Regions from separate parts of the Sporosarcina sp. FSL W7-1283 genome, predicted to be linked through region 3. Evidence: a T-box and tRNA genes for the amino acid it is inferred to sense, from the RefSeq annotation. Region 3 holds a T-box; the other regions hold tRNA genes.

Region 1 (9,298 bases), 810 kb from region 3:
GCACACACCAGATTCGTGTCCACTTTGCCCACTTAGGTCACCCGGTCATCGGTGATCAATTATACGGCAGTGAAACGATTGCGAGAGGTCCCTATAAATTGACCGCGTCAAAAATTGCTTTTGAACATCCGATTACGATGGAATCTATCGTATTGGAAACAGAATAAAACAAAAAACCGCGAGAAAGCATTCATGCTTTCTCGCGGTTTTCCTATTTCACTAATAATTGATGTATGCCGTTCTCCAGGCGCTTATCGACTTCTTTCGCGTCTTCAATATGTTCCACAATGAGTTCATGTGCAGAAGTAAATAGCAAATTGGCCTTTTGGAGCTCTGCTTGCATTTGGGCTGATAATTTATTTTGCTCGGCAATCATTTTTTCAATTGAGGAGATATCGATTTGACTTCCTTGAACCGTCTCCAAGATGTGATCGATTTTTGAGGCAGTCTGCAAACTCACCGCCACCCCTTGCTCAATTAATACTGAGCTTTTCTTGGTAGCTTCCAATGCTTGCTGAATTTCATCTTTCAAGGAGTTTGTTAATGACTGAATATCCTTTGTGCTGTTGGATGTACTTTCCGCAAGTTTTCTCACTTCCTGCGCAACAACAGAGAACCCTTTTCCATATTCCCCCGCACGCGCCGCTTCAATCGATGCATTAAGCGCCAATAAATTCGTTTGGGCTGCAATATTCTCAATGACGCCGACAATCGACTGAATTTCCACAGAACGATCACTCAATTGTGTCATACTTTCTTCCGACATCTCCATATGCTTTCCTAAATCATTCATTACTTGCGCCGTTAAACGAACGTCCTCGGCTCCGTTCTCTGCCTCTTTTACCATGTAAATCGATTTCTCTTCCAATGAGCGTCCATTGTCATATAATTGCTTGGAAGCATCTGTCGTTTGTTCACTAAGATCTTGAATTACATGAAAGCTGCTTTCTATTTCTGAAACCGCTTCGCCTAATACGTTATGCTGGGCATTTACTTTTTCATGTTGCTCTACTGCAGCAGTCAATTCCGTCTCTACTTGTTTATAGCGCTCGTGTTGTTCGGTTTGCAAATCATCTGTAACAGATACAGGATTCAAATTATCTTCCTGAATGACCACGCGTTGTTCTGGTTTTCGTCGAAATAGCGCCATCTTATTTCCCCCATTTTCTATATATAAACTGAAATAAATAACATACACTCAAAGCAAAACGTAGAACCCTTTGATTTCTGCACGAACTCATGTAAAACTTTAATTCAACATATACAGTTCAATTAATATGTGGCCGGATCCGTTCCCGTTCTTTCATCGCGGTTCATTGCATCGATTATCGCCATTTCTTCGCTAGTCAGTTCAAAATCGGCTACTTCACTATTTTCTTTAATACGTTCTACAGTCACCGATTTAGGGATTACGATCAAGCCATGCTGAATATGCCACCGGATGATCACTTGTGCGACAGTTTTGCCATGTTGCGCAGCAATCGCCGATAATGTTGGGTCCTGCAGCAATCTGCCTCTAGCAAGCGGACTCCAGGAAGTGACAGCGATTTGATGTTCATTGCAAAATTGACGAAGTGGTTCTTGTGTTAATATCGGATGCAATTCCACTTGGTTAATCATAGGCCGAATGTTTGCGACCGCAAAAATTTCTTTCAAATGATGTTCATGATGATTCGAAACCCCTGTTGCTCGGATTAATTTCTCATCATATAAACGCTCAATGGCACGGTAGGTATCTACATAGCTGTCGCTAACCGGCCAATGTGTCAAATATAAGTCCAAGTAATTCATATCCAGTGCAGTCAAAGAACGCTCAAATGCGCGCAATGTTTCATCATACCCTTGTTCATCGTTCCACACTTTCGATGTAACGAACAAGTCTTCACGCGGCACAGCGGAATTCCGAATCGCTTCGCCCACTTCCCTCTCGTTCTGATAAATAGAAGCCGTATCAATCGCACGATAACCTAATGAAACCGCTTCCTCAACTGCCTGCATTGTTTCCTCTGAATCTGTCATTTTATACGTACCTAAACCAAATTGCGGCATTTGTACGCCGTTACTCAATAAAACCATATGTTCAAAAATAGTCGACATGAAAATTCCTCCCTCGGTTACTCTTGGTTCAATTGTACAGTTTTTTTTACTGATTTACGAATAACTTTTTCAATATAGTGGGTTGATTTCTGTCGCTAAAACGAATAATATGGTCTATGGCCTTTACTTTTGTTCGTCATTTAAGGGGAGAATGTATAGTGTTTCAATTAAAAAAGAATAATACAACCGTTAAAACTGAATTATTGGCAGGAATGACTACATTTTTGACCATGGTTTATATTGTCATCGTCAACCCGATCATCCTTGCAGATGCGGGTGTTCCTTTCGATCAAGTATTTCTGGCAACCATCATCGCTACTGTGATCGGTACAGTATGGATGGCTTTGTTCGCCAATTATCCGATAGCGATTGCTCCGGGGATGGGATTGAACGCCTATTTTGCTTCTGTGGTCATCGGCTCTGATGGTCAACTCGATTATCTGACTGCTTTTTCCGCCGTCTTTATCGCGGGTCTTATCTTCTTTTTACTATCGATGACTTCGTTCCGGGAAAAGCTGATCGAATCTATTCCTGAGAATTTAAAACATGGAATTACGGCGGGCATCGGCCTGTTCATCGCATTTTTAGGACTGCGTTTATCCGGGTTGGTCGCGCCGCATGAATCCAATATTGTACAACTTGGAAACCTGACTTCTCCAGGTGTACTTCTGACACTCTTTGGATTGATCGTTACAATTATCTTAATGAACTTAAATGTCTACGGAGCGATTTTCATTGGAATGTTTACAACTGGCATCGTCGCCGTCTTTACGAAACAATTAAAGTTCGAAGGTTTCATGAAAATGCCACATCTGCCTGAAGGCATTCTCGTCTGGAACCCAATACAAGCGATGGGTGATGTCATCTCACACGGACTATACGGTGTCGTCTTCGCTTTCCTGCTCGTTACGTTGTTCGATACAACGGGAACGATGATTGGTGTTGCCAAGCAGGCAGGTTTGATGAAAGGTAAATCTTTACCGCGTGCGCGTCATGCGCTTCTTGCCGATTCACTGGCCGCCTCAGTCGGCGCAATGGTTGGAACGAGTCCAACGTCAGCTTACGTAGAATCGTCCTCCGGCGTCGCCGTAGGAGGCCGTACAGGGTTGACGACGTTGACCGTAGCCTTCCTATTTATATTGGCAGCGTTCTTCAGTCCTGTCGTCAGTGCTGTATCTGGCGTCGCGGCCATCACTGCCCCTGCCCTGATTATTGTAGGTAGCTTGATGATCAGCGCCGTCAAACACATCGACTGGGATTCATTTGATGAAGCATTTCCTGCGTTCCTTGTAATCTTGACGATGCCTCTGACATCCAGCATCGCTACAGGAATTGCGTTAGGTTTCATTACGTATCCATTATTGAAATTGACAAAAGGACAAGGTAGACAAGTTCCCTTGTTGCTTTATATTTTCGCTGTTTTGTTCGCCTATCAGCTAATATTTCTGCCGCATTAATAATTGTTGAGAACCTGTCACAAAGTATAACGAAGAACATTTCATTTTTTCTGCTTTTACGGTATACTGTTTGAAGGACTACTGATTTTACAGGAGGTACAAACCATGAGACTATTATTAATTGCAGCTGTCTGTTTCGCGTTTTTATCTGCCATCTTTACAGGTGGATACGAAGACAAGCCAGGTCAACCAAAACGATAAGTATATAAAAAGGGACGGGCAATATGCCCGTCCCCTTTTTTTACGTTAAATGAGTAAACTTCTGTTGTCTCAAGGCTTCATAGATTAAAATTGCTGCCGTATTAGACAGATTCAATGAACGGATATGTTCGTCGTTCATAGGGATGCGCAGACAATTTTCTTTATATTTCGCAGTAATCTCTTTCGGCAACCCCGTAGTTTCCTTTCCAAAGATAAAGAAAATATCTTTTTCCGAATCCGAGTAATCGAATGAATCATAACTCGTCTCTCCGAATTTCGTAATGAAATAAAACTCTCCTTCTGGATATGCATCCAAAAATTCTTGAATTCCATCATGATACGTAATGTCCACATGCTCCCAATAATCCAAGCCCGCTCGCTTCAGCATTTTATCTTCCGTCGAAAAACCTAAAGGGCGAATTAAATGGAGGGCTGTATCTGTCCCGGCGCAAGTACGTGCGATATTTCCCGTGTTTGCTGGAATTTGTGGTTCGAATAAAGCTACGTGAATTGTCATTTCTTACACTTCTTTCTTTTGGTTACTAGATAACTGTTTCATCGCTTTGTTAATTTCTGCCATAACCGCTTTGTCTTGTTCAATTTGTGATACTTTTTGCAATATTTCTTCAGCCGGGTCGGTACCAATTCGTCCGAGTGCCCAAGCAGCTGTCCCCCTGATCATTGGACGAGCATCTTCTCTCACCAATCTCCCTAGTTCGGGAATAGCCGACTCATCTTTAAAGTGGGCTAATGCGATAAGCGCATTGCGTTGAATTGGATTTTTGCCTCGCCATGACCCCGACATATGTCCATACTGCTCTTTAAACTGCCGATTAGACAATGACAAGAGCGACAATAACAGAGGTTTTACACGTTCAGGCTCGGGTGTAAAGGCTGGTTGATGCGTATGATTCATCCCTTTATTCTTCGGACAAACCGTTTGGCACGTATCACAGCCATATAAACGATTTCCTATCTTCTGTCTGAACTCTTCAGGCACTGGCTGCTTCGTCTGTGTCAAAAAAGCAATACAACGCTGAGCATTTAATTGACCCGGCTGAATAAGCGCGCCTGTAGGACATGCATCCAAACATAATGTGCAATCCAGACACTGATCTTCTATAGCCTCGTCAGGCGCAAACGGCAAGTTCGTAATCATCTCACCCAGATAGACATACGACCCAAACTCCGGCGTAATGATAGAACAATTTTTCGCCGACCAGCCAATGCCTGCTCGTTCCGCTACTGCGCGATCCACTAACTCTCCCGTATCGACCATCGAACGGAGTCTGGCATCCGGTACCTTCGTAAGGATGAATAGCTCCAACTGCGCAAGCTTATCCCGCAACACCGTATGGTAATCCTCGCCCCAAGAAGCCCTGCAAAACATCCCCCGTCGCTCGCCTTTCTTACCACGAGGACTGTCAGCCATTTTCGAAGGATAGGCGACAGCTATCGAGATAATACTCTCCGCACCCTCCAGCAATAAAAGCGGCTTCGTACGTTTCTCCACATCCGGCTCTTCAAAGCCCGACTGATAGTTTAGCTCTTGTTGCTGTTTCAGACGATCTTTTAATTTCACAAACGGGGCAGCTGTCGTAAAACCTATTTTGTCTATTCCAATGGACGCCGCAAACTCACGTATCTCTTGCTGCAACTGAGCGACATTCACCATTCCCCGCCTCCCTTATGATAAGATGGAGTAAAATTACATGTGGGTGATTCTGATGCAACTTACTATCCATCCTTCTATATTCACTAAAATTCCTGATTTTAAATTAGGCATAATTCATTATACCAAAACAATTGTCTCCGCATCACCTCAGATGCTAAAAGGTCGTTTGCAATTATTTCAAGAACAACTCTATTTTGAACTGCTCGATAAAGAGTTAATCGAATTTCCGGGCTTGGCAGAATGGCAATCTATTTGGAGAACACTTGGTTCTGATCCATTGACCAATCCTTCGGCAATGGAAGTGCTTATGAGAAAAATTAGGGCAAGAAAATATACTCCCTCATTTCATAGCGCGGAAGATTTGAATACATTCTTTTCATTGCAATATGAAATACCTACTGTCATTTACGACTCAGACAAGATAGCTGGAAACATTCAGTTGGCACTTGGAACTCCCGAGGATGGCTATGAAGGCTTGAACAACCATTTCAACACCTTTGACAAACTTCTTCTTTTAACCGACGACTACAGCCCTTTTGGCAGCCCTCACGTCGATTCTATTCGCACTGCCGTCACAGAAGAAACGATAAATATACTGCAGCTGCTTTTTATTCGTCCTTCATTAGATAGCACAGAAGCTATACAACTGACTGAAGCATGCGCAAAAATGTTTACCAGTATAAATGGAGGGAATCACTTTAGTACAGTGTTAAATGCGCAGAATTCCTCCTGCGACATAGATAACGGGGTGAAATAATGAGCATCACATTAGCAGAAGGTATAAAACTAAAGAGCATTCTATCCAAACAACTGCGTGAACTGGAAACAGAAGCGCGCCGGGTAGCTTTTATTACTGTGGAAAAAGGCACTACGCCACCACCTGTTCCTAGAACCTTAAATGACGTTGAAAACGAAATGGAGCAAGTAAGAAAAGATCAGCGTACGCTCGACTTCCTCATCTACAAGGCAAACAGTACACATTCCGTAGACTTCGAAGGACAGCAGATCACTTTGGTAGAAGCGATTGAATTAGCAATCCAACTACGAGCAAAAGCAACCTTTTATAAAGAATTATCATTGGCAAATAAAGAGGAGCTCCAATACGGGTATGCAGAAACTACTACCGTCTATCGTGTAGCTTTATTTGACCCAGAAATTTATCGGCAAAAAGCACAGCTGGCAGAAAAGACAGCACACCAGCTCTCTAACCGAATCAACACAAAAAATTATACGATCAACCTAGAATTTGATGGTTCTAATTATTTCTGATCTTCGGAAAGGTGAGACTCCTTTCCGGAGCATGGAGCGAGAAACAGAAACACAACTTTACTAGTCTAAACCGATGACCCATTTCCTTTCACACTTTGACCTATAACCCATAACCATCCATGGCAACGGCAATGAACCCTTACAAATGCATCTAAACAAATTCATGTTTCTCCTCTATGGAGGCTGTCTGAGAAGTCATTTTCATTTGACTTTTTGGGCGCCTCTTTTTCGTACGGAAAATTCCTATGTTTATTCTGGCCAGTCAAGTTGCTGTCTATGGCTGTATTGGTGCGTTCTAGAACGGAATTGTTTGTTGTTTATGTTTGATTCGGTTTGAAAACACTTTGATGCATCCCTTTGCTTGTCTTACATCTTTTAGTTAATTTTAATTTTTAAAAACAAAAAAAGAACACAGCAAAGGCTGTGTTCTTTTGGTGATACCCGAGGCCGGACTTGAACCGGCACGCCTCGCGGCATCGCATTTTGAGTGCGACGTGTCTGCCATTCCACCACTCGGGCATGATAAGTAATAATTTATAAAATTTGGAGGCGGCAACCGGAATCGAACCGGTGGTAAGGGTGTTGCAGACCCGTGCCTTACCGCTTGGCTATGCCGCCAACATAGTGGAGCGGAAGACGGGATTCGAACCCGCGACCCCGACCTTGGCAAGGTCGTATTCTACCACTGAACTACTTCCGCGAAACCAACTGGGGTAGCTGGATTCGAACCAACGAATGACGGAGTCAAAGTCCGTTGCCTTACCGCTTGGCTATACCCCACTAATGGGGCGGACGAGGGGAATCGAACCCCCGAATGTCGGAACCACAATCCGATGCGTTAACCACTTCGCCACGACCGCCATGATAGTATTTATTATAGTACAACAATGATGGAATTATGCATGGGGCGGACGAGGGGAATCGAACCCCCGAGTGTCGGAACCACAATCCGATGCGTTAACCACTTCGCCACGACCGCCATAAAATAATTTCAAAAATACAGGGGCAGTAGGAATCGAACCCACACCAAAGGTTTTGGAGACCTCTATTCTACCGTTGAACTATGCCCCTAAATGGTGGTGGGGGACGGATTCGAACCGCCGAACCCGGAGGGAGCGGATTTACAGTCCGCCGCGTTTAGCCACTTCGCTACCCCACCAGTAAGGATGCCGGCGAAAGGACTTGAACCCTCAACCTACTGATTACAAGTCAGTTGCTCTACCAATTGAGCTACACCGGCATATTAATAATAAATGGTGGCTCAGGACGGAATCGAACCGCCGACACAAGGATTTTCAGTCCTTTGCTCTACCGACTGAGCTACTGAGCCACATTTGCTATGTTTAAGATCACAACTTAAGACAAAGCTATGTAAAAGATAATGGCGGTCCCGACGGGAATCGAACCCGCGATCTCCTGCGTGACAGGCAGGCATGTTAACCGCTACACCACGGGACCTTGGTTGCGGGGGCAGGATTTGAACCTGCGACCTTTGGGTTATGAGCCCAACGAGCTACCACTGCTCCACCCCGCGATAATACTATAAATTAAATGGTGGAGGATGACGGGCTCGAACCGCCGACCCCCTGCTTGTAAGGCAGGTGCTCTCCCAGCTGAGCTAATCCTCCTGGGTAAATCAGTCACGTACTATTGTACGCTCCTTCTTTCTCTCAATTGCTTCCTTGTTCTGCTCGCTTCTCCCAATTTCATCGGAGATACAATGTTTGAAATGGTGACCCCTACGGGATTCGAACCCGTGTTACCGCCGTGAAAGGGCGGTGTCTTAACCGCTTGACCAAGGGGCCATATAAAGTATAAGTATGAAAACTGGCGGAGAGCAAGGGATTTGAACCCTTGAGGCAGCGCAAACCGCCTACACGATTTCCAATCGTGCTCCTTCGGCCACTCGGACAGCTCTCCAATTTTGGCTCCGCAGGTAAGATTCGAACTTACGACCGATCGGTTAACAGCCGATTGCTCTACCACTGAGCTACTGCGGAATAATTATAATTGGTATGTGGCACAAGGTTTACAGCATTTTTCACAGACCAGCGACGTCTTACTCTCACAGGGGGAAGCCCCCTACTACCATCAGCGCTGAAGAGCTTAACTTCCGTGTTCGGTATGGGAACGGGTGTGACCTCTTCGCCATCGTCACTGAACTGTTTTCAAAGCCATGATTATTATACCAAACTGAGCGGATTTGTCAAACGTTTTTTGAAAAACTTTTGAATTGTTCACTCAAAACTGAATAAAAGACATTGTGTACATCAAGTAGTGCTTCTTAAAATAGGTTAAGTCCTCGATCGATTAGTATCTGTCAGCTGCACACGTCGCCGTGCTTCCACCCCAGACCTATCCACCTCATCATCTTTGAGGGATCTTACTTACTTGCGTAATGGGAAATCTCATCTTGAAGGGGGCTTCATGCTTAGATGCTTTCAGCATTTATCCCGTCCATACATAGCTACCCAGCGATGCCTTTGGCAAGACAACTGGTACACCAGCGGTATGTCCATCCCGGTCCTCTCGTACTAAGGACAGCTCTTCTCAAATTTCCTGCGCCCGCGACGGATAGGGACCGAACTGTCTCACGACG
Region 2 (9,298 bases), 510 kb from region 3:
AGATGCGCATTACCCGCGACAGGACGGAAAGACCCCGTGGAGCTTTACTGTAGCCTGATATTGAATTCCGGTGCAGCCTGTACAGGATAGGTAGGAGCCTTGGATTCCGGAGCGCCAGCTTCGGAGGAGGCGTTGGTGGGATACTACCCTGGCTGTATTGGACTTCTAACCCATGCCCGTGATCCGGGCAGGAGACAGTGTCAGGTGGGCAGTTTGACTGGGGCGGTCGCCTCCTAAAGAGTAACGGAGGCGCCCAAAGGTTCCCTCAGAATGGTTGGACATCATTCGTAGAGTGCAAAGGCATAAGGGAGCTTGACTGCGAGACCTACAAGTCGAGCAGGGTCGAAAGACGGGCTTAGTGATCCGGTGGTTCCGCATGGAAGGGCCATCGCTCAACGGATAAAAGCTACCCCGGGGATAACAGGCTTATCTCCCCCAAGAGTCCACATCGACGGGGAGGTTTGGCACCTCGATGTCGGCTCGTCGCATCCTGGGGCTGTAGTCGGTCCCAAGGGTTGGGCTGTTCGCCCATTAAAGCGGCACGCGAGCTGGGTTCAGAACGTCGTGAGACAGTTCGGTCCCTATCCGTCGCGGGCGCAGGAAATTTGAGAAGAGCTGTCCTTAGTACGAGAGGACCGGGATGGACATACCGCTGGTGTACCAGTTGTCTTGCCAAAGGCATCGCTGGGTAGCTATGTATGGACGGGATAAATGCTGAAAGCATCTAAGCATGAAGCCCCCTTCAAGATGAGATTTCCCATTACGCAAGTAAGTAAGATCCCTCAAAGATGATGAGGTGGATAGGTCTGGGGTGGAAGCACGGCGACGTGTGCAGCTGACAGATACTAATCGATCGAGGACTTAACCTATTTTAAGAAGTACTACTTGAGGTACACAATGTCTTTTATTCAGTTTTGAGTGAACAAAAATTCACTAAAAAACTAAAATAACACTTGCTTTATTTGAAATAAGTGTTATAATAGTAAATGTCCGACGAAAGGACAAGTCTGGTGACGATAGCGAAGAGGTCACACCCGTTCCCATACCGAACACGGAAGTTAAGCTCTTCAGCGCTGATGGTAGTAGGGGGCTTCCCCCTGTGAGAGTAAGACGTCGCCAGGCAATCACTTTCTTTTGATTTGCAATCTACAATTTAGTATTTCATACATAATAAAGTGGTCATAGAAAATGAAGGAATTTAGCAGACATAGCAATGCGAAGATTATCGCAATTTTACCCAGGAGGATTAGCTCAGCTGGGAGAGCACCTGCCTTACAAGCAGGGGGTCGGCGGTTCGAGCCCGTCATCCTCCACCATATTTTCTACACTTTTGCCGGTGTAGCTCAACTGGTAGAGCAACTGACTTGTAATCAGTAGGTTGAGGGTTCAAGTCCTTTCGCCGGCACCACTTCATGTACGAGCCATTAGCTCAGTTGGTAGAGCATCTGACTTTTAATCAGAGGGTCACAGGTTCGAATCCTGTATGGCTCACCACTTTATTGGCAAATGCCAACATACTGCGGGTGTGGTGGAACTGGCAGACACGCTAGACTTAGGATCTAGTGCCTTCGGGCGTGGGGGTTCGACTCCCTTCACCCGCACTTTTTTTGCGGAAGTAGTTCAGTGGTAGAATACGACCTTGCCAAGGTCGGGGTCGCGGGTTCGAATCCCGTCTTCCGCTTATCCACTCTTGCCGGGGTGGCGGAACTGGCAGACGCACAGGACTTAAAATCCTGCGGTAGGTGACTACCGTACCGGTTCGATTCCGGTTCTCGGCACCATTTATAAATATGCGCCCGTAGCTCAATTGGATAGAGCGTCTGACTACGGATCAGAAGGTTGTGGGTTCGACTCCTGCCGGGCGCGCCATATTTAATCAAAAATTATACATAACATAGTCGGGAAGTAGCTCAGCTTGGTAGAGCACTTGGTTTGGGACCAAGGGGTCGCAGGTTCGAATCCTGTCTTCCCGACCACTTATTGGGGCCTTAGCTCAGCTGGGAGAGCGCCTGCCTTGCACGCAGGAGGTCAGCGGTTCGATCCCGCTAGGCTCCACCAATAATATAAGTTTATAACTGACTAATTGTGGCGGCGTAGCTCAGCTGGCTAGAGCGTACGGTTCATACCCGTAAGGTCGTGGGTTCGATCCCCTCCGCCGCTATCTAAGGACCTTTAGCTCAGTTGGTTAGAGCAGACGGCTCATAACCGTCCGGTCGCAGGTTCGAGTCCTGCAAGGTCCACCAGTTTAATTAATGTACGGAGGAATACCCAAGCCCGGCTGAAGGGATCGGTCTTGAAAACCGACAGGGGTGTTAAAGCCCGCGGGGGTTCGAATCCCTCTTCCTCCGCCATATTTATTAAAACAAACCCTTTACTTTGCTAACTTGTTATGTTACAATAATGTAGTCGGGTTGAAAAAGAAGTTTGAAAGTATTTTATTGTCGCGGGGTGGAGCAGTGGTAGCTCGTTGGGCTCATAACCCAAAGGTCGCAGGTTCAAATCCTGCCCCCGCAACCAAGGTCCCGTGGTGTAGCGGTTAACATGCCTGCCTGTCACGCAGGAGATCGCGGGTTCGATTCCCGTCGGGACCGCCATTTTTATTTTAAAGAATTACAATGTGGCTCAGTAGCTCAGTCGGTAGAGCAAAGGACTGAAAATCCTTGTGTCGGCGGTTCGATTCCGTCCTGAGCCACCATTAATGCGGGTGTAGTTTAGTGGTAAAACCTCAGCCTTCCAAGCTGATGATGAGGGTTCGATTCCCTTCACCCGCTCCATTAGGGGCCTATAGCTCAGCTGGTTAGAGCGCACGCCTGATAAGCGTGAGGTCGGTGGTTCGAGTCCACTTAGGCCCACCATTCCGCAGTAGCTCAGTGGTAGAGCAATCGGCTGTTAACCGATCGGTCGTAGGTTCGAATCCTACCTGCGGAGCCAATATGGGGAAGTACTCAAGTGGCTCAAGAGGCGCCCCTGCTAAGGGTGTAGGTCGCGAAAGCGGCGCGAGGGTTCGAATCCCTCCTTCTCCGCCATACGTTTTGGCCCCTTGGTCAAGCGGTTAAGACACCGCCCTTTCACGGCGGTAACACGGGTTCGAATCCCGTAGGGGTCATACCAAAAAGAGACAATGCACATATAATTGTGCATTGTCTCTTTTTATTTAGTAGATTGCTAAATATAAAATTAGCAGCAGCGTGTGGTCTGAAAGCTTTAAGGTTCATTCCGACGATACTCGCGGTTCTCCGAGTCTCTTGCCCGGTTATATTATTACATATGGAAAGGCTGGTGCTGAAAGTTACAATAACTTTCAGTACCAGCCTTTTTTCTTTATTTTTTATCATCTACATAACTGTCGCCTTTATGATAAGGTATATCGCCAAGAGGTGATTCTAACCCTTCTGCATCGAGCTCTTCTTTGTATTCTTCTGATTCCTCACTGTGCACGACGCCAGCAGGTTCACCTGTGATATCTGATACAGCAAAATCTTCATATTCCTCTGTAGCTTCGTCACTATCATCATCATAAAGATCATCATAATCACGATTTTCATTACCGCTAAAATCGGAAGGAGTTTCGGAAGTGCCGGACCTTGCGATTTCTTGAAAACTGTCTTCGTAATCTCTTCTGTCACCGGATCTACGTTCGGCAAATGAATTCGGTTCTGCCATAATTAAAATATCTTCCTCTACTGGACGATCCTCGGGAACGGATTGTTCTGCATCTTCAATACATACAGTTGTAAACGGAATGGCTTCTAAACGTTCGTATTGAATGTTCTTTCCGCATACTTCACACGTCCCGTACGTTCCGTCTTTGATAGCCTGGAGTGCATGCTGGACTTTTCCTAGCTCGTCTTCCGCATGTGTGTTCAAGGCTATATCTTTTTCACGTTCATACAATTCAGTTCCCATATCAGCTGGATGGTTATCGTACATCGATAGCTCCCCAACCGAATCTTGGGCTGACTGCACCATCTCCGTTTCCTTTTCGGTCTGGGTTAAACTTTCTTCCATAGCATGTAGTTCTTTTTCTAAGGTTTGTATTTGTTGTGTAGTTAGCAATTCATTCACGACCCTTTCTGTATGGCTTTCCTAAATAGGAATGGAGTTTGGGAAAGCTTTATTACTTCAGTCATTCCCTGTTTCTTAGGAAGCGTAAACCTTTCCAACAAAAAAACGCCTACCTTTTGCAGTGTAGACGTTTGAGATGTGGTTTATTCAGATGAAATGAGCGATAAGTATTCCAATACCCAGAAGAAATCCAAACAATGTATTGGTCACTCCTGTGTCTTTCATAGCCGGCATCACGTGAATCGGTTGCTCGTATTGCCTGAACGTTTTAATTGCATAAAGCGGTTTAGGTATACTTAGAAGAACAAGTAAAGCCCAAGCGGATACATGACCAGTAAGAACAAGTACGATAATCCAAACATAGGACACGATAAAGAATGAGGCGAGTATGGTGACAGCATTTGAGCGTCCTGTCAGAATTGCTAATGTCTTGCGGCCGCCTTTGGTGTCTCCTACGATATCACGTATATTGTTTGCCATCATGATCGCTGCGACGAGCAGCATACTTGGCACGGACAGTAAGATTGCATTTCCTGTAATAGTTCCTGTCTGTATGAAGAAAGCAATTAAAATCAACAGCATTCCCATAACAAAACCGGATACTAACTCACCAAATGGTGTATATGCGATGGGGTAGGGACCGCCGGTATAAAGATAGCCGATCAACATGGCGATGGATCCAACTACTGCAAGAACCCAGGAAGTTTGCATGCAAATGTAGATGCCTAGAAGAACCGACAGGCCATATAATAGCAATGCTAAATTAAGGACAGTTTTCGGTTTCACGCCATTTCGTACAATTGTGCCGCCAATGCCGATAGAGTGCTCATCATCGAGCCCCCTCTTGAAGTCGTAGTATTCATTGAACATATTCGTTGCCATTTGCAAGAATAAGCTTGCCGTCAGCATAGCCAGGAATAGCGGAAAATGAATGGCTCCATATTGCAGTGCGATCATGGTGCCTAAAAAGACAGGTGCAAAGGCTGCGGTTAATGTGTGCGGTCTTGTGAGCTGCCACCAAACGCGCCAGCCGGTAGTAGATTCTATTGTGTGTTGCACGTGTAATCTCTCCTTATTTATAATCAATACTTACTATTATACAACAAAAGCAATCTGTTAGGTATGGTGATTGGTCAACCGAACGCATTTGTCGAAGGACCTCGAGAACAGGAAGACTTATCATACTAAGTAAAGCATTCGATGTGATAGAATAGAGGTACTTATAGTCCGGCTACTATATGGCTGGAAGAAATTTATCGACAACATATTGAATGATAGTAAGGAGAGAGTAGGATGAACCGGAAATTGACCGATCGAGCGAATTTAGGTCAGACTGTAGGAACGGAAGCTCGTTTTTTTACGGAAACAATAGAAGTGGAAACGCTTGATCCGCTTGCCTTTTTTGAAGCAGGGCGTTCACATTATGGCGATCATCGTTTTTTTTGGCAAAATGCAGATAAAACAGTCAAGCTGGTTGGCGTTGGTCAGGCAGCCGTGCTGACTGCTGACACACACCGCTTTCAATCGATATCCAGACAATGGAAAGCCCTTTGCGGAAGACTGATCAAAGAGGAAAAAGATATGGATCCCGTGCTGTTCGGAGGGTTTTCATTCGATCCACAAACGAGACAGGATGATGAATGGACTGCATTCCCGGCAGCGTATTTCACGGTGCCTTTGATTCAATTGAAAATTGATAACGGTAAGACATACGTATCGATCAATTATGTTACAGACGAGCTAGAGGCAGCTGCTCAGTTTGAAGGGTTGCGTCAAGAACGTGACCGCTTGCTTCATATCGCGCAAGTGGATGAGTTCACATTACAAGGTAAACCAGCGATCGTTTCACAGACGGAATTGGCTACTGATCGCTATATGGAGGCAGTCGAGAATGTGACTTCCCAAATTAAAGCGCAGGTGGCGGAGAAAGTTGTCATTGCGCGTAAGATCAAATTGTCTTTTGAAGAGGAATTTCAAAAAGCAACTGCCCTGCACGCAATTACGAATGAACAGCAAGCGAGCTATCATTTCGGTTTGCAAATAGGAGAAGAGATGTTTTTTGGTGCGACTCCTGAGCGACTTGTGGAAATTTCAAAAGGACAAGCATATTCAGCCTGTGTAGCCGGCTCCATACATCGTGGAAAAACAGCCCTTGAAGATCAGCAGCTTGGCGAACAATTGCTGCGTGACAAGAAAAATCGGGAAGAACATCAATATGTAGTAGATATGATTACGGAAGTATTTTCTGAGTTCTGTTCCTCCTTGCATGTGAATAAAACACCAAAACTATTGAAGGTCCGAGATATTCAACATTTATTCACGCCAGTGGAAGGAAAATTAGCTGAAGATCAGGAGATTTTCCGTCTCGTGGAAGCCCTTCATCCGACGCCTGCCCTCGGCGGGGTTCCGCGCAAGAAGGCGCTTGCGATCATTCGGGATGAAGAGCAAATGGACAGAGGGTTTTATGCAGGACCGATTGGTTGGACGGATGCAGCAGGAAATGGAGAGTTTGCTGTCGCAATTCGTTCAGGACTGCTGTCTGGCAAAGATGCCTATCTATATGCAGGCGGAGGTATCGTGGCGGATTCCATGCCGACTGAAGAGTATAAGGAAACATGGGTAAAATTCAGACCTGTTTTGCGTGCGCTCGGAGGAAGTTTACATGAATGATCATCGTGCAGGATTGACGAACTATGTGCTTCGTCTAACAGAAACTTTGGTGCAACAAGGAGCCAATAAGGCGGTCATCAGTCCAGGTTCCAGATCGACGCCGCTTGCTTATGCATTCTCAAAGTCCGAAGATATGCAGACTTTTATTCAAACAGATGAACGTTCTGCAGCATTTTATGCACTCGGACTGGTGAAAGCGACTGGACGGCCAGTCGTTCTGCTATGTACGTCGGGTACTGCTGCATCGAATTATCATCCGGCAGTAACAGAGGCCTATTATGCTCGTCTGCCTCTTATTGTCATCACCGCAGACCGTCCGCATGAACTGCGTGAAGTCGGTGCTCCGCAGGCGATAGACCAGATTCGTATGTTTGGGGAGCACGTTAAAGAAAGTGTAGACTTTCCTGTTCCCGAAAACCGTGCAGAAATTCTGAATTACATGGAACAGCGGGCAGTCCGGCTGCTTGCTGTTGCGAAAACTGCACCACAGGGTCCAGTCCATCTGAATGTGCCGTTTCGGGAGCCGTTGCTAATTGATTTAGAAGGACAGGCACCGGTCAGCAGGTTCCAACAGCAATTCATCGGTGAAGCCTCGTTGTCTAATGACATGAAGGATTTCTTACAGCAAGCGATAACTAAGTCAAAGCGAGGTATTTTGATCATCGGTGAACAGCCGCCTGAATTGCAGAAAGAGCAGTTCTGGCAATTTGCTAAGTCGCTTCAGTGGCCGGTATTATGTGACCCGCTATCCAATTTGCGTTCGCAGGTACCAGCTGACTGTATCGATTTATGTATCGATCAATATGACGCATTGTTAAAAAGTGAAACATTTAGCGAAGGGGTACAGCCAGACTGTGTCATCCGTTTCGGACCACAGCCTGTTTCTAAGCCATTAACGTTGTTTTTAAAGAGGGTCTGTCCAAAAACATATATTGTAGTGGATGAATCCCCAAATTATCGCGATCCCTTAGGTCTGACAACGCATCATTTGCAAACTACAGCAAGGAGTGTTTGGCAGGAGATGGATGTCTGTCTTGAACGGGCTGACTATACAAATCAATGGCTTCAAGCGAACCAGATTTCCACTGATGTGCTCAATGATGAAATGTATTTTAACGGAGATGAAGGGCATATCGTGCGTCAGTTCATTGCACATCTGCCTAATAAAGCTGATGTCGTGTGCAGCAGCAGTATGCCGATACGTGATTTGGATACGTATTTTAAGAAGACCGAAAAAGATATTTCGCTATTTTGCAATCGGGGGACAAATGGTATCGATGGCGTAGTTTCGACTGCTCTTGGTATCCAAGAAGGCCGCAAACGAACTACCTATTTATTAATTGGTGATTTGGCGTTTTTACATGATTTGAATGGATTGATCATATCCAGATTACAGGAGACAGATTTAACGATTATCATCGTCAATAATAATGGCGGGGGCATCTTCTCCTATCTGCCTCAAGCATCTGTGGAAGACTATTATGAGCAATTATTCGGTACTCCGACGAATTTGACATTCAATCATATTGCGGCGATGTATGAAGCGCAGTATGATGCGGTGTCTACAGTGGAGGCATTTGAAAACGTAATGCAAGCGACTAAAACGTCCAGCCTGCGAATGATTGAAGTCTTTACGAATCGTGCGGATAATGTGGAAGCACATCGGACGGTATGGCGAGAAATCGCGAAGAGGGTGGAATGCATTGAAGGCTGAAGTCATGGACATCCGTGGAATTCAAACCTATGTAGAACGCCATGGAGATGAGCAATTACCGGCGATTGTCCTGTTGCATGGCTTTACGGGCTCAACAGATACATGGCGGGAAACGATCGATATACTTCTGACACAGCATTATGTCATCACGGTCGATTTAATTGGTCACGGCAGAACGGCCTCTCCAACGGAGCCAGAACGTTATCAAATGAATGAACAGATTGAAGATTTGCATCAGTTATTGGCAGATCTACACATTGAGCAGCCCATTCTGTTAGGGTATTCAATGGGCGGAAGAGTAGCGCTTGGCTATGCCGCAACGTATTCCGACCAAATTGCCGGCTTGATACTAGAAAGCAGTTCACCTGGTTTAGGAACGGAAGCTGAACGGACTACACGCTGTGTTGCAGACGCAAAGTTAGCGGAGCGAATCGAAAACGAAGGAATCGAGAAATTCGTCGATTTTTGGCAGGAAATTCCCCTTTTTCATTCGCAAAAAAAACTTTCGGATGAGAAGCAGCTGGCTGTGCGGCTTGAGCGACTGAAGCAGCAGCCGCTTGGCTTGGCAAATAGTCTGAGGGGAATTGGGACAGGAAGTCAGCCATCATATTGGGATGAGTTGACGCATTTTGAGTTTCCAGTTTTGCTCATCACGGGAAGTGAAGATGAGAAATTTGAAAATATTGCCCGGGAAATGAAACGATTATTGCCAAATGCCTTGCATGAAACGATAAAAGACGCGGGACATGCAATTCATGTGGAAAAACCGCGGCAATTTGCTACAATGATAAAGAGCTATCTGAAAACAGTTGGAAAATGAGGAGGAGTTAGTATGACCCGTCAATGGGA
Region 3 (9,298 bases):
AAAAGTTGTGATGATTGCAATGGACGAAAACCATCAAGTTACAGAGGAGCGGGCGCGAAAAGCCGCCGCTGAATTTTATAAGATGAACCGCTCGAAAGTGCCGCCTCGTTTAAAGAAAGCATTCGCTTTACCGGTAAATGATGAGCCAATGCCAGAAGACTTGAGTCGGGAAGAAGAGTTGGTTTATTATTTAGAAAATATTTCTACAATTGATATGCTAAGGCAGATTACTGACAAAGAACCATTATCAGTCGATATTAATTTAGCAGAAGAACTTATTCTGACTCACGAGTTTCCAATTGGTGTTGTAAATGCGTTGTTCCAATACATCATGTTGCGTAACGATATGAAAATTACGAAAGGCTTTGCAGAACGCATTGCCTCTCATTGGGCAAGTAAAAAAGTAGAGGATGTCAAGACAGCGCTTGAGCTTGCACGAAAAGAACATGATAAATATATGAAGTGGCTAAAAGAAGGAAAACAGCCGAATACAGGTACACGAAAACCAATTCGAGAAGAGAAAGTGCCTGAATGGTTTACCAAACGTACCAATAAATCGAAAAAAGCAGAAACGCCTTCTGATTTTAACGTAGAGGAAGAACGACGGAAATTAATGAAGGAACTGGGGATTCAAGAAACAGAGGTGAAATAATTGGAACGAATCGGAGATGCTATGAAGCGGGTGGTCAATGCTCCTTCATTGGCTGCAAAATACGAGGAACTTCGGCAAGAAGTGCTAGAAGACATTGCTGTCCAGCAATTCATCAGTGAACATTCAGACGAAATCAATACAGAAGTAGTGAATCGCAGTTTAGGGAAACTGTATGAGTTCTCAACCGCCTCGCATGCTTGTGAACGCTGTCCAAACCTAGAAGGCTGCGTCAATGTCATGAAAGGATTCGAACCCAAACTGGTAATCGCACAGCGTCTCATCGACCTGGACTACGTCGTCTGTCCGACCAAGCAACTTGACGATGAACGTCGAAATGTATCGAAAATGGTCAATAGCATGTATATGCCAAAAGATGTGATGGAAGCTCGACTGTCAAATGTCGATTTTAAAACTGAAGACAGCCGTGTCCAAATCATGCGGGTTGCGAAGAATTTTTTGAACACGATTGACTCCACAGGTGAGATTCCTGAACGCGGTTTGTATTTGTATGGAGATTATGGAGTTGGGAAGTCCTTCATATTAGGCGCTTTGGCGAATGAACTGGCAACACGTAAAATTCAAACAGTCGTTGTATACGTCCCAGAGTTTTTACGTGAAATGAAGCAATCTATCCAAAACCAGACATTGGATGAAAAAGTGGAATTCGTCAAAAAAGCTCCGATATTAATGTTGGATGATATCGGTGCTGAAACGATGTCAAGCTGGACCAGAGATGAAGTGCTCGGTACCATCTTGCAATATCGAATGGCCGAAAAATTGCCTGTCTTCTTCACATCCAATTTCGATTACGATGTGCTCGAACATCATTTGACCACATCTCAGCGCGGTGAAAAGGAACCGATGAAAGCAGGCCGGCTCATGGAAAGAATTCGCATGGTCAGCACTCCGCTCAAACTGGGCGGTAAAAACTGGCGGGATTGATGTTATATAATGTTTTTTATTAAGGCTTAAAGCGTCCCGTCTGCAGCATAAATCTCGTGTCGCCGCTAAACTTTACTTATGCCATTTCATCGGATTTTGGTTATGAAATTAAGGAAATAAGAAAATAAACTTGCAATTCCGCTCAGACTTTTTTATACTATTACTCAGTTCAATATAAATAATTTGTCAAAATGCATCGAAGAGGACAACAGTTACTTTTTCACCTTTCAGAGAGTAGGGGCATGGCTGAAACCCTTGCAGGCAGGAAAAATAATTTACCACCTCCAAGCAGCATCAGTGAATATAGTAGCTGATGACGGTAACGGCCCGTTAGCCGATCGAAAGCTTCATCTATTCGCAAATGCGAACAGAAGGAAGAAGGGTGGAACCACGAGCTCAAGCCTCGTCCCTTTAGGGATGAGGCTTTTTTGTGTTCAAAAAAAGAAAGGGAGTATGGCAAAATGGCAGAAAACATTCATTTAACATTTCCGGATGGAGCAGTAAAGGAATTTGAAAATGGTACAACAACAGAAGATGTTGCGGGGTCTATCAGTCCTGGATTGCGAAAAAGTGCATTGGCAGGGAAAATTGGAGATCAGCTAATCGATTTGAAAACTCCGATCCATGAAGATGGGGAAATCAGTATCGTGACACCAACTTCAGACGAAGCATTGGAAATCTTACGTCATAGTACTGCTCACCTTTTAGCACAAGCTGTCAAACGTAAGTTTCCTGACGCGAAGCTTGGAATCGGTCCGGTTATTGAAAACGGATTTTACTATGATATCGATTCACCGACGCCGATCACAGCAGAGGATCTACCAGAATTAGAAAAAGAAATGAAACGGATCATTGGTGAAAATCTTCCTATTGTGCGTCATGATGTTTCACGAGAAGAAGCAGAAAAACGTTTCAAAGAAATTGATGATGAATATAAATTGGAACTTCTTGAAGCAATTCCCGAGGGTGAACAAGTCTCAATCTATGAACAAGGCGAGTTTTTCGACCTTTGCCGTGGAATTCACGTACCGTCTACCGGTAAACTAAAAGAGTTCAAATTGCTCAGCATTGCGGGCGCTTATTGGAGAGGGAACTCTGACAATAAAATGCTTCAACGTATTTACGGAACAGCTTTCTTCAAAAAAGATGAACTGAAAGAGCATTTGCGTTTATTGGAAGAAGCGAAAGAGCGTGACCACCGTAAAATCGGTAAAGAACTGAACCTTTTTACGAACTCTCAAAAAGTAGGACAAGGTTTGCCGCTATGGCTGCCAAAAGGCGCTACAATTCGTCGAGTCATCGAACGGTATATTGTAGATAAAGAGGAAAGACTGGGTTACGATCACGTCTATACACCTGTTTTGGGAAGTGTAGATTTATACAAGACATCCGGACACTGGGACCACTATCAAGACAGCATCTTCCCGGTGATGGAAATGGATAATGAAAGCCTGATCCTGCGCCCGATGAACTGTCCTCATCATATGATGGTCTATAAGAATGGTATTCACTCTTACAGGAACTTACCTGTTCGAATTGCTGAACTTGGAACAATGCATCGTTATGAAATGTCTGGGGCACTTTCCGGTTTGCAAAGGGTACGCGGAATGACGTTAAACGATGCGCATATCTTTGTTCGTCCTGATCAAATTAAAGAAGAATTGAAAAATGTAATTTTATTAATTATCGAAGTGTATAAAGACTTTAATATTAAAGATTATACGTTCCGTCTGTCATATCGTGATCCCGCGGATACAAAGAAATACTTTGATGATGATGAAATGTGGGAACGCGCACAGTCCATGCTGAAAGAAGCAATGGATGAGTTAGAGCTTCCTTATACAGAAGAAGAAGGCGAAGCCGCATTCTATGGTCCGAAACTGGATGTTCAAGTGAAAACAGCTATCGGCATGGAAGAAACACTTTCTACGGCACAACTCGATTTCCTTCAGCCTGAACGCTTCGACTTAACGTACATTGGCGAAGACGGGAAACAACATCGTCCAGTCGTCATCCACCGTGGTGTCGTATCCACAATGGAACGTTTCGTTGCATTCTTAATTGAAGAGTATAAAGGAGCCTTCCCAACTTGGCTTGCACCTGTTCAAGTAGAAGTGATCCCGGTCTCGCCTGAAGTGCATTTCGACTATGCAAATCAAGTGAAAGAGCAATTGACAGCAGCTGGATTCCGCGTCGATGTAGACAGCCGTGATGAGAAGATCGGTTACAAAATCCGTGAAGCGCAAGTTCAAAAAGTACCTTATATGCTCGTCCTTGGAGATAAAGAGGTCGAGTCCGGTGAGGTCAATGTCCGGAAGTATGGTGAACAAAAATCCGAAAGCATGTCTTTCGAAGCGTTCTTGGAATTGATTCAGGAAGACGTGAAGAAAGACTAAATCTTTTTAGGGGTTTGCTTTCTCTAACTGGACAATTAGTTTTGTGCCGTCGTTCGACTTATAGTGTGTCCGGGACGAAGTACATGTTGTGCTTTGGCATGGGGGATTGCCTCCCGCTAAGAGCCAACTAGCAAAGGACGCTAGCTGTCTCTTGGCTTCGGCCGACCCCGCAGTTGCGGCTTTGCTGGTGTGATGAAGCTAATAAGTGTATTGTTTAAAACTAAGAAAGCTCCGGCACCTGGTTTAGTAGTCAGAAGCCCATGAGCGAAAATATATACCCGGGGCTTTCACTTACTCAACGAAGGCGCCTTACAAGCGGTAGGCGGAGTGATGAGACAGACAGGCGCTTTTCCTGACTGGCTCGTCGCGGGAGCCATCCGCAAGCGCCGAAGTAGTTTCAATGACGTTACTCATTTTTTGTTCCGTTGCTCGAATACCAGTGTGTCCTAGACAGAGTACATGTTGTGCTTTGGCACCGCTACGCCGCTGGGGAATTGCCTCCCGCCAAGAGCCAACTAGCAAAAAGCGCTAGCTGTCTCCTGGCTTCGGCTGACCCCGCAGTTGCGGCTTCGCTAGTGTGGTAAAACTAGTGAGAAAAGTGTTTAAAGTTGGGGAAACTTCGGCAACCGATTTAGTAGTCAGAAGCCAATGTGCAAAAATATATACCTAGGGCCTTCACTCACTAAACGAAGGCGCCTTACCAGCGGTAGGCGGAGTGATGGGACAGACAGGTGCACTTCCTGACTGGCTCATCGCGGGAGCCATCCGCAAGCGCCGAAGTGATTTCAATAACGTTACTTATTTTTGCTGTTTTTTGCTTAAGAAAATAATAGTTGCCAAATATTCACGAGTGAGCTATACTATGAAAGTTGAATTCTTTTGAATCTAAAATGTGCATTCGATAACAAGTTTCAAACCTAGTTGTTGACACGTTATCCAAAACATGATAAAGTAAATAAGGTTAAATGAATACAGTTTGTGGTATAAGAAGAGGCTACCCGCTTCTCACCTGATCGACGCAATAAAGTTGTTGACAGGTTGGCACATGAGTGAATTTCTATGCATGCATTGCATAGATTACTTACGCGGGTAGACAAATAACATTTGTCTACTTTTTTTATTTCGTAAAATGAATGGACCTGTGGGATCGGATTATTCGACATACCCAATACGTGTATTCACGAGACAACATTCGGAGGTGGATTACTATTAGCAAAGACATGTACGTAAATGACGGTATCCGAGCACGTGAACTACGCTTAATTGATCACAATGGTGAGCAACTCGGTATCAAAACACGTAATGAAGCTTTGGATATTGCTGCTCGAGTGAACCTGGACCTTGTTCTTGTCGCTCCACAAGCGAAGCCCCCAGTAGCTCGTGTTATGGACTATGGAAAGTTCAAGTTCGAACAGCAAAAGAAAGAGCGTGAAGTTCGTAAAAATCAAAAGATCATCAATTTGAAAGAAGTTCGGCTAAGCCCGACAATTGATGAGCATGATTTCCAAACGAAACTTCGTAACGGAATCAAGTTCCTCGAAAATGGGGACAAGGTAAAAGCTTCGATTCGTTTCCGTGGCCGTGCGATCACGCACAAAGAAATTGGCCAACGTGTGCTCGATCGCTTTGCAGAAGCTTGCAAAGAAGTCGCAACTGTTGAAGTAAAACCAAAAATGGAAGGCCGGAGCATGTTCTTAATACTTGCACCGCTTGCCGAAAAAAAGTAACACGAACAATTTAGGAGGAACAGAACATGCCAAAAATGAAAACTCACCGCGGTTCCGCGAAACGTTTCAAAAAAACTGGATCTGGTAAATTAAAACGCGGCCGTGCGTATACAAGTCACCTTTTTGCAAACAAGTCAACGAAGGCAAAACGTCACCTTCGTAAATCTGCACTAGTTTCTTCAGGCGATTACAAGCGAATTCGTGAAATGCTAACAAACATGAAGTAATACAGGTAGAACTCGCTGGATGAATTCTAACAACACACACTTACAGGATAAGCAGGAGGTAATGCACTATGCCACGCGTAAAAGGTGGAACAGTCACGCGCAAGCGTCATAAACGAGTATTGAAATTAGCAAAAGGCTACTTTGGTTCAAAACATAGACTTTATAAGGTTGCTAACCAACAGGTAATGAAATCTTATAACTATGCATACCGTGACCGTCGTCAAAAGAAACGTGACTTCCGTAAACTATGGATCACACGTATCAATGCGGCTGCACGTATGAATGGCCTTTCATACAGCACATTAATGCACGGCTTGAAAGTAGCTGGCATCGATGTTAACCGTAAAATGCTTGCAGATCTTGCTGTTACAGATGCACAAGCATTTGCACAGCTTGCAGAAACTGCAAAAAAATCGGTTGCAAAATAAGATGAACTAAAAGCCGCTTTCGTTTTCATTCTTATATGGAAACGGAGCGGTTTTTCTATGTGAAGGAGTGGGTAAGTTGGCACAAACCCTGATGATTTATATGGCAATCCTTTCTATATGGGCATTTGCAGCTATGGGATTTGATAAAAAACAAGCACAAAAGAAAAAAAAGCGTATTCCAGAAAGGAATCTTTGGTTACTCGCACTACTAGGCGGCGGTGTCGGTGCCTACTTCGGCATGCAAATATTTCGTCATAAAACGAGAAAGACTGCTTTTCGAATCGGTTTTTTGTTATTCGCAATGTTAGACGTTGTAATCCTGCTTGCCGCGTCAGGTGTTAAATTGCCGACTTCTATTACCTTTTAAAAAAGGAATAGCCCATATGCGCTATTCCTTTAAAGAATTATGATTTCATTAACTGCTCGATAGGATTCTTCCAATTGATCTCGGCGTGTGGATAATTAGTTTTGACCTCGGATTCTAAAAAATAGAAGTCCTCCTTTGACATCCCTTGCAGTTTAGACTCGTCCTTTACCCAGATGAAAATGGATATGACATCGAATGAATCTGTTGTCGTGCCTAAATACTTCTCGCCTTCAAATAATGCACCTTTATACGTGATGAAGAAATTTTTTCGGATATTTTTCACATCATCATAAAAATAGTATTGCTCTTTTTCATGCGCTTCATCCAGTTTCCGCTTAGCATCCGTCAAATAGCGAATACCTACATAAAATAAGTAAATGACAAGAGCTATAATGAACACGCGAATCAATAAAACCATGAAATCAACTCCTGAACACTATATAATACTTTACTATACGGATGAACAGGATATAAGGTTTCATTCTACAGCAAACTTTCGGGGGGATTTTGAAATGAAATTACACCAATTATTCGAAATGCAGAAAGCATTGGATGCATACATACAAGCAAACCACCAACAAGCCGAAACATTCAATGAAAGAGGATTGGCGTTATTGGTGGAATTGTCGGAGTTAGCGAATGAAACGAGATGTTTTAAATTTTGGAGCACGAAAGGTCCTTCCGCGGATGAAGTCGTTCTTGAAGAGTACGTGGACTCTATTCACTTCCTTCTTTCGTTAGGAATTGAAAAAGGGTTTGACGACTTGGATGAATGGCCTACGAGTGATGAACTAGAACGGGATCTAACTCAATTATTTTTACAAACAGGACAGTCCATCTACAAGTTTTTGGATGACTTGACGTTTGACAATTACAAAGATGTTTGGATGCGGTATGGGGCATTGGCCAAAACATTGGGCTTTACAGAACAGCAGATCATTCAAGCTTATATTGACAAAAATGAAGAAAATTATGCACGTCAAAGAAATGGCTATTGAGCTCTACTGCTATGTATTTGATATATCGCGGTTCAGATGATACGATTCTTTCGAGCCTTATATGAATTTCATATAAAATCAATTGACAAAAAGACCTTTTTATCAATAAAATAAATGAGTAGAGCTCAAATGGGGGGTATTTCGTTGAACGAATGGAGTAAAGATGACTTTGGATTGCGTTTGAAAGCACTTAGAGAGCGACGAGGGCTTTCGATGATGGCATTTGGTGCCGCAATCGGAACATCTGCTAGTCGAATAAAAGATTGGGAGCGCGGGAAAAATGCCCCATCCGCTGCCTGGATTGCCAAAATTTCAGAACGTTTTTCGGTGTCTACAGATGAATTGATCATGGGTGAAGTAACCTTTACTCCTTATATAAAAACGACAGGAAACACCGTCGAATCGCTGTATGATCGACTTCGCGAAACAATGAATGCAGAATCCTCTGGAAAATGGCCATCCGAAAGCGATGAGATGTATGCGGAAATCGATTCAACTAATAAAGAACGATACCGCAGTGGGAAAGGCCGACGCTTAGCCGAAAAAGAATTAATGGAACTGGTTATCAGACTGCCTAAAAAAGATGTACTTGAACTATTAGAATTAGCTAAATATAAAAGACGTAACATCTAACACAATGACTCGATTGTTCATTGTGTTTTTTTGTGTCTGAAATATGGAATAGAGTGAAGTATATGAAAACATTTAATAATACGTTATGATAGAAGCGTATATAAATGTGGGAAGGATGAGTTGAATGAAAGCTTTTGTACATGAGAATGGCAAATTGCAGTTTACTAATATCGCAGAACCTATGGCAAGTAAAGGAGAAGTGGTAGTCGCATTGAAAACTGCTGGTCTGAACCGCCGCGACACGAAAATTCCAATTCGGCGGGGAGATGCCAAAGAACCTCTAGTGCTAGGTTCTGATGGGGCGGGTATCATTGAGTCAATAGGTGAAGGTGTAACAAATTGGAGTGTCGGCGATAAAGTAATCATCAACCCATCGCTTCGTTGGTTTGAAAAAAGTGATGCGCCTTCAAAGGAGTTCGATATTCTAGGTATGCCGGATCACGGTACATTTGCTGAAAAAATTTGTCTTCCAGCAGACCAGTTAGAAAAGAAACCTTCTTATTTAACTTGGGAGGAGTCTGCTGTTATCGCACTTGCCGGCTTGACAGGTTACCGCGCACTGGTGACGAAAGGACAAATACAAAAGGGACAGACCGTATTTATTCCTGGCGCGGGTAGCGGCGTCGCAACATTTTTAATTCAGTTCGCTAAGAAGCTTGGAGCGCGTGTAATTGTCTCTTCTCGAAGCGAAGAGAAAAGACGTCAGGCAACTGAAATAGGTGCAGATCTGGCGATTAATACAAATAGTGACTGGCAAGCTGAACTGCAAGATGAATGTGTGGATTTAGTAATAGAAAGTGTGGGAAGAGCGACATTTAATCGTTCCCTTGATGTCTTGAAACAAGGCGGCCGGATCGTTGTATTCGGAGCTACGACAGAGGATACAGTCGATCTTAATTTGCGGGAGTTCTTTTATGGTCAGTACACA

The links. A T-box is a leader RNA that pairs with one kind of tRNA and senses whether it is charged. The one in region 3 lies ahead of thrS (threonine--tRNA ligase), so its partner is inferred to be a tRNA-Thr.
Region 1: it has a tRNA-Thr gene. The T-box ahead of thrS (threonine--tRNA ligase) is inferred to sense a tRNA for this amino acid. The anticodon was not compared.
Region 2: it has a tRNA-Thr gene. The T-box ahead of thrS (threonine--tRNA ligase) is inferred to sense a tRNA for this amino acid. The anticodon was not compared.

Annotation. Positions count from the first base shown of each region.
Region 1 covers NZ_JBBOOL010000001.1:2,964,927-2,974,224, forward strand. The annotation lists gene MKY93_RS15535 (RluA family pseudouridine synthase) at 1-167, shown strand, start outside; gene MKY93_RS15540 (methyl-accepting chemotaxis protein) at 212-1,150, opposite strand; gene MKY93_RS15545 (aldo/keto reductase) at 1,273-2,097, opposite strand; gene MKY93_RS15550 (NCS2 family permease) at 2,256-3,554, shown strand; gene trmL (tRNA (uridine(34)/cytosine(34)/5-carboxymethylaminomethyluridine(34)-2'-O)-methyltransferase TrmL) at 3,796-4,272, opposite strand; gene queG (tRNA epoxyqueuosine(34) reductase QueG) at 4,276-5,430, opposite strand; gene MKY93_RS15565 (B3/B4 domain-containing protein) at 5,468-6,187, shown strand; gene MKY93_RS15570 (DIP1984 family protein) at 6,187-6,699, shown strand; tRNA gene MKY93_RS15575 (tRNA-Leu) at 7,138-7,218, opposite strand; tRNA gene MKY93_RS15580 (tRNA-Cys) at 7,244-7,317, opposite strand; tRNA gene MKY93_RS15585 (tRNA-Gly) at 7,325-7,399, opposite strand; tRNA gene MKY93_RS15590 (tRNA-Gln) at 7,408-7,479, opposite strand; tRNA gene MKY93_RS15595 (tRNA-His) at 7,484-7,559, opposite strand; tRNA gene MKY93_RS15600 (tRNA-His) at 7,603-7,678, opposite strand; tRNA gene MKY93_RS15605 (tRNA-Trp) at 7,700-7,770, opposite strand; tRNA gene MKY93_RS15610 (tRNA-Tyr) at 7,774-7,858, opposite strand; tRNA gene MKY93_RS15615 (tRNA-Thr) at 7,867-7,939, opposite strand; tRNA gene MKY93_RS15620 (tRNA-Phe) at 7,954-8,029, opposite strand; tRNA gene MKY93_RS15625 (tRNA-Asp) at 8,082-8,157, opposite strand; tRNA gene MKY93_RS15630 (tRNA-Met) at 8,159-8,233, opposite strand; tRNA gene MKY93_RS15635 (tRNA-Val) at 8,252-8,327, opposite strand; tRNA gene MKY93_RS15640 (tRNA-Glu) at 8,430-8,504, opposite strand; tRNA gene MKY93_RS15645 (tRNA-Ser) at 8,528-8,619, opposite strand; tRNA gene MKY93_RS15650 (tRNA-Asn) at 8,625-8,699, opposite strand; rRNA gene rrf (5S ribosomal RNA) at 8,746-8,861, opposite strand; rRNA gene MKY93_RS15660 (23S ribosomal RNA) at 8,990-9,298, opposite strand, start outside.
Region 2 covers NZ_JBBOOL010000001.1:2,662,919-2,672,216, reverse strand. The annotation lists rRNA gene MKY93_RS13895 (23S ribosomal RNA) at 1-869, shown strand, start outside; rRNA gene rrf (5S ribosomal RNA) at 1,007-1,122, shown strand; tRNA gene MKY93_RS13885 (tRNA-Val) at 1,241-1,316, shown strand; tRNA gene MKY93_RS13880 (tRNA-Thr) at 1,333-1,408, shown strand; tRNA gene MKY93_RS13875 (tRNA-Lys) at 1,419-1,494, shown strand; tRNA gene MKY93_RS13870 (tRNA-Leu) at 1,520-1,601, shown strand; tRNA gene MKY93_RS13865 (tRNA-Gly) at 1,610-1,681, shown strand; tRNA gene MKY93_RS13860 (tRNA-Leu) at 1,693-1,781, shown strand; tRNA gene MKY93_RS13855 (tRNA-Arg) at 1,793-1,869, shown strand; tRNA gene MKY93_RS13850 (tRNA-Pro) at 1,900-1,976, shown strand; tRNA gene MKY93_RS13845 (tRNA-Ala) at 1,983-2,058, shown strand; tRNA gene MKY93_RS13840 (tRNA-Met) at 2,088-2,161, shown strand; tRNA gene MKY93_RS13835 (tRNA-Ile) at 2,167-2,243, shown strand; tRNA gene MKY93_RS13830 (tRNA-Ser) at 2,259-2,351, shown strand; tRNA gene MKY93_RS13825 (tRNA-Met) at 2,443-2,517, shown strand; tRNA gene MKY93_RS13820 (tRNA-Asp) at 2,519-2,594, shown strand; tRNA gene MKY93_RS13815 (tRNA-Phe) at 2,620-2,695, shown strand; tRNA gene MKY93_RS13810 (tRNA-Gly) at 2,701-2,774, shown strand; tRNA gene MKY93_RS13805 (tRNA-Ile) at 2,779-2,855, shown strand; tRNA gene MKY93_RS13800 (tRNA-Asn) at 2,857-2,931, shown strand; tRNA gene MKY93_RS13795 (tRNA-Ser) at 2,936-3,026, shown strand; tRNA gene MKY93_RS13790 (tRNA-Glu) at 3,035-3,106, shown strand; gene MKY93_RS13785 (TraR/DksA C4-type zinc finger protein) at 3,322-4,008, opposite strand; gene MKY93_RS13780 (1,4-dihydroxy-2-naphthoate polyprenyltransferase) at 4,213-5,124, opposite strand; gene MKY93_RS13775 (isochorismate synthase) at 5,359-6,735, shown strand; gene menD (2-succinyl-5-enolpyruvyl-6-hydroxy-3-cyclohexene-1-carboxylic-acid synthase) at 6,728-8,449, shown strand; gene menH (2-succinyl-6-hydroxy-2,4-cyclohexadiene-1-carboxylate synthase) at 8,454-9,269, shown strand; gene menB (1,4-dihydroxy-2-naphthoyl-CoA synthase) at 9,282-9,298, shown strand, end outside.
Region 3 covers NZ_JBBOOL010000001.1:2,156,067-2,165,364, reverse strand. The annotation lists gene MKY93_RS10700 (replication initiation and membrane attachment family protein) at 1-652, shown strand, start outside; gene dnaI (primosomal protein DnaI) at 653-1,594, shown strand; T-box leader at 1,782-2,008, shown strand; gene thrS (threonine--tRNA ligase) at 2,056-3,990, shown strand; gene infC (translation initiation factor IF-3) at 5,211-5,717, shown strand; gene rpmI (50S ribosomal protein L35) at 5,744-5,944, shown strand; gene rplT (50S ribosomal protein L20) at 6,013-6,372, shown strand; gene MKY93_RS10670 (DUF1294 domain-containing protein) at 6,449-6,739, shown strand; gene MKY93_RS10665 (sigma-w pathway protein ysdB) at 6,777-7,157, opposite strand; gene MKY93_RS10660 (dUTP diphosphatase) at 7,252-7,737, shown strand; gene MKY93_RS10655 (helix-turn-helix domain-containing protein) at 7,852-8,370, shown strand; gene MKY93_RS10650 (zinc-binding dehydrogenase) at 8,495-9,298, shown strand, end outside.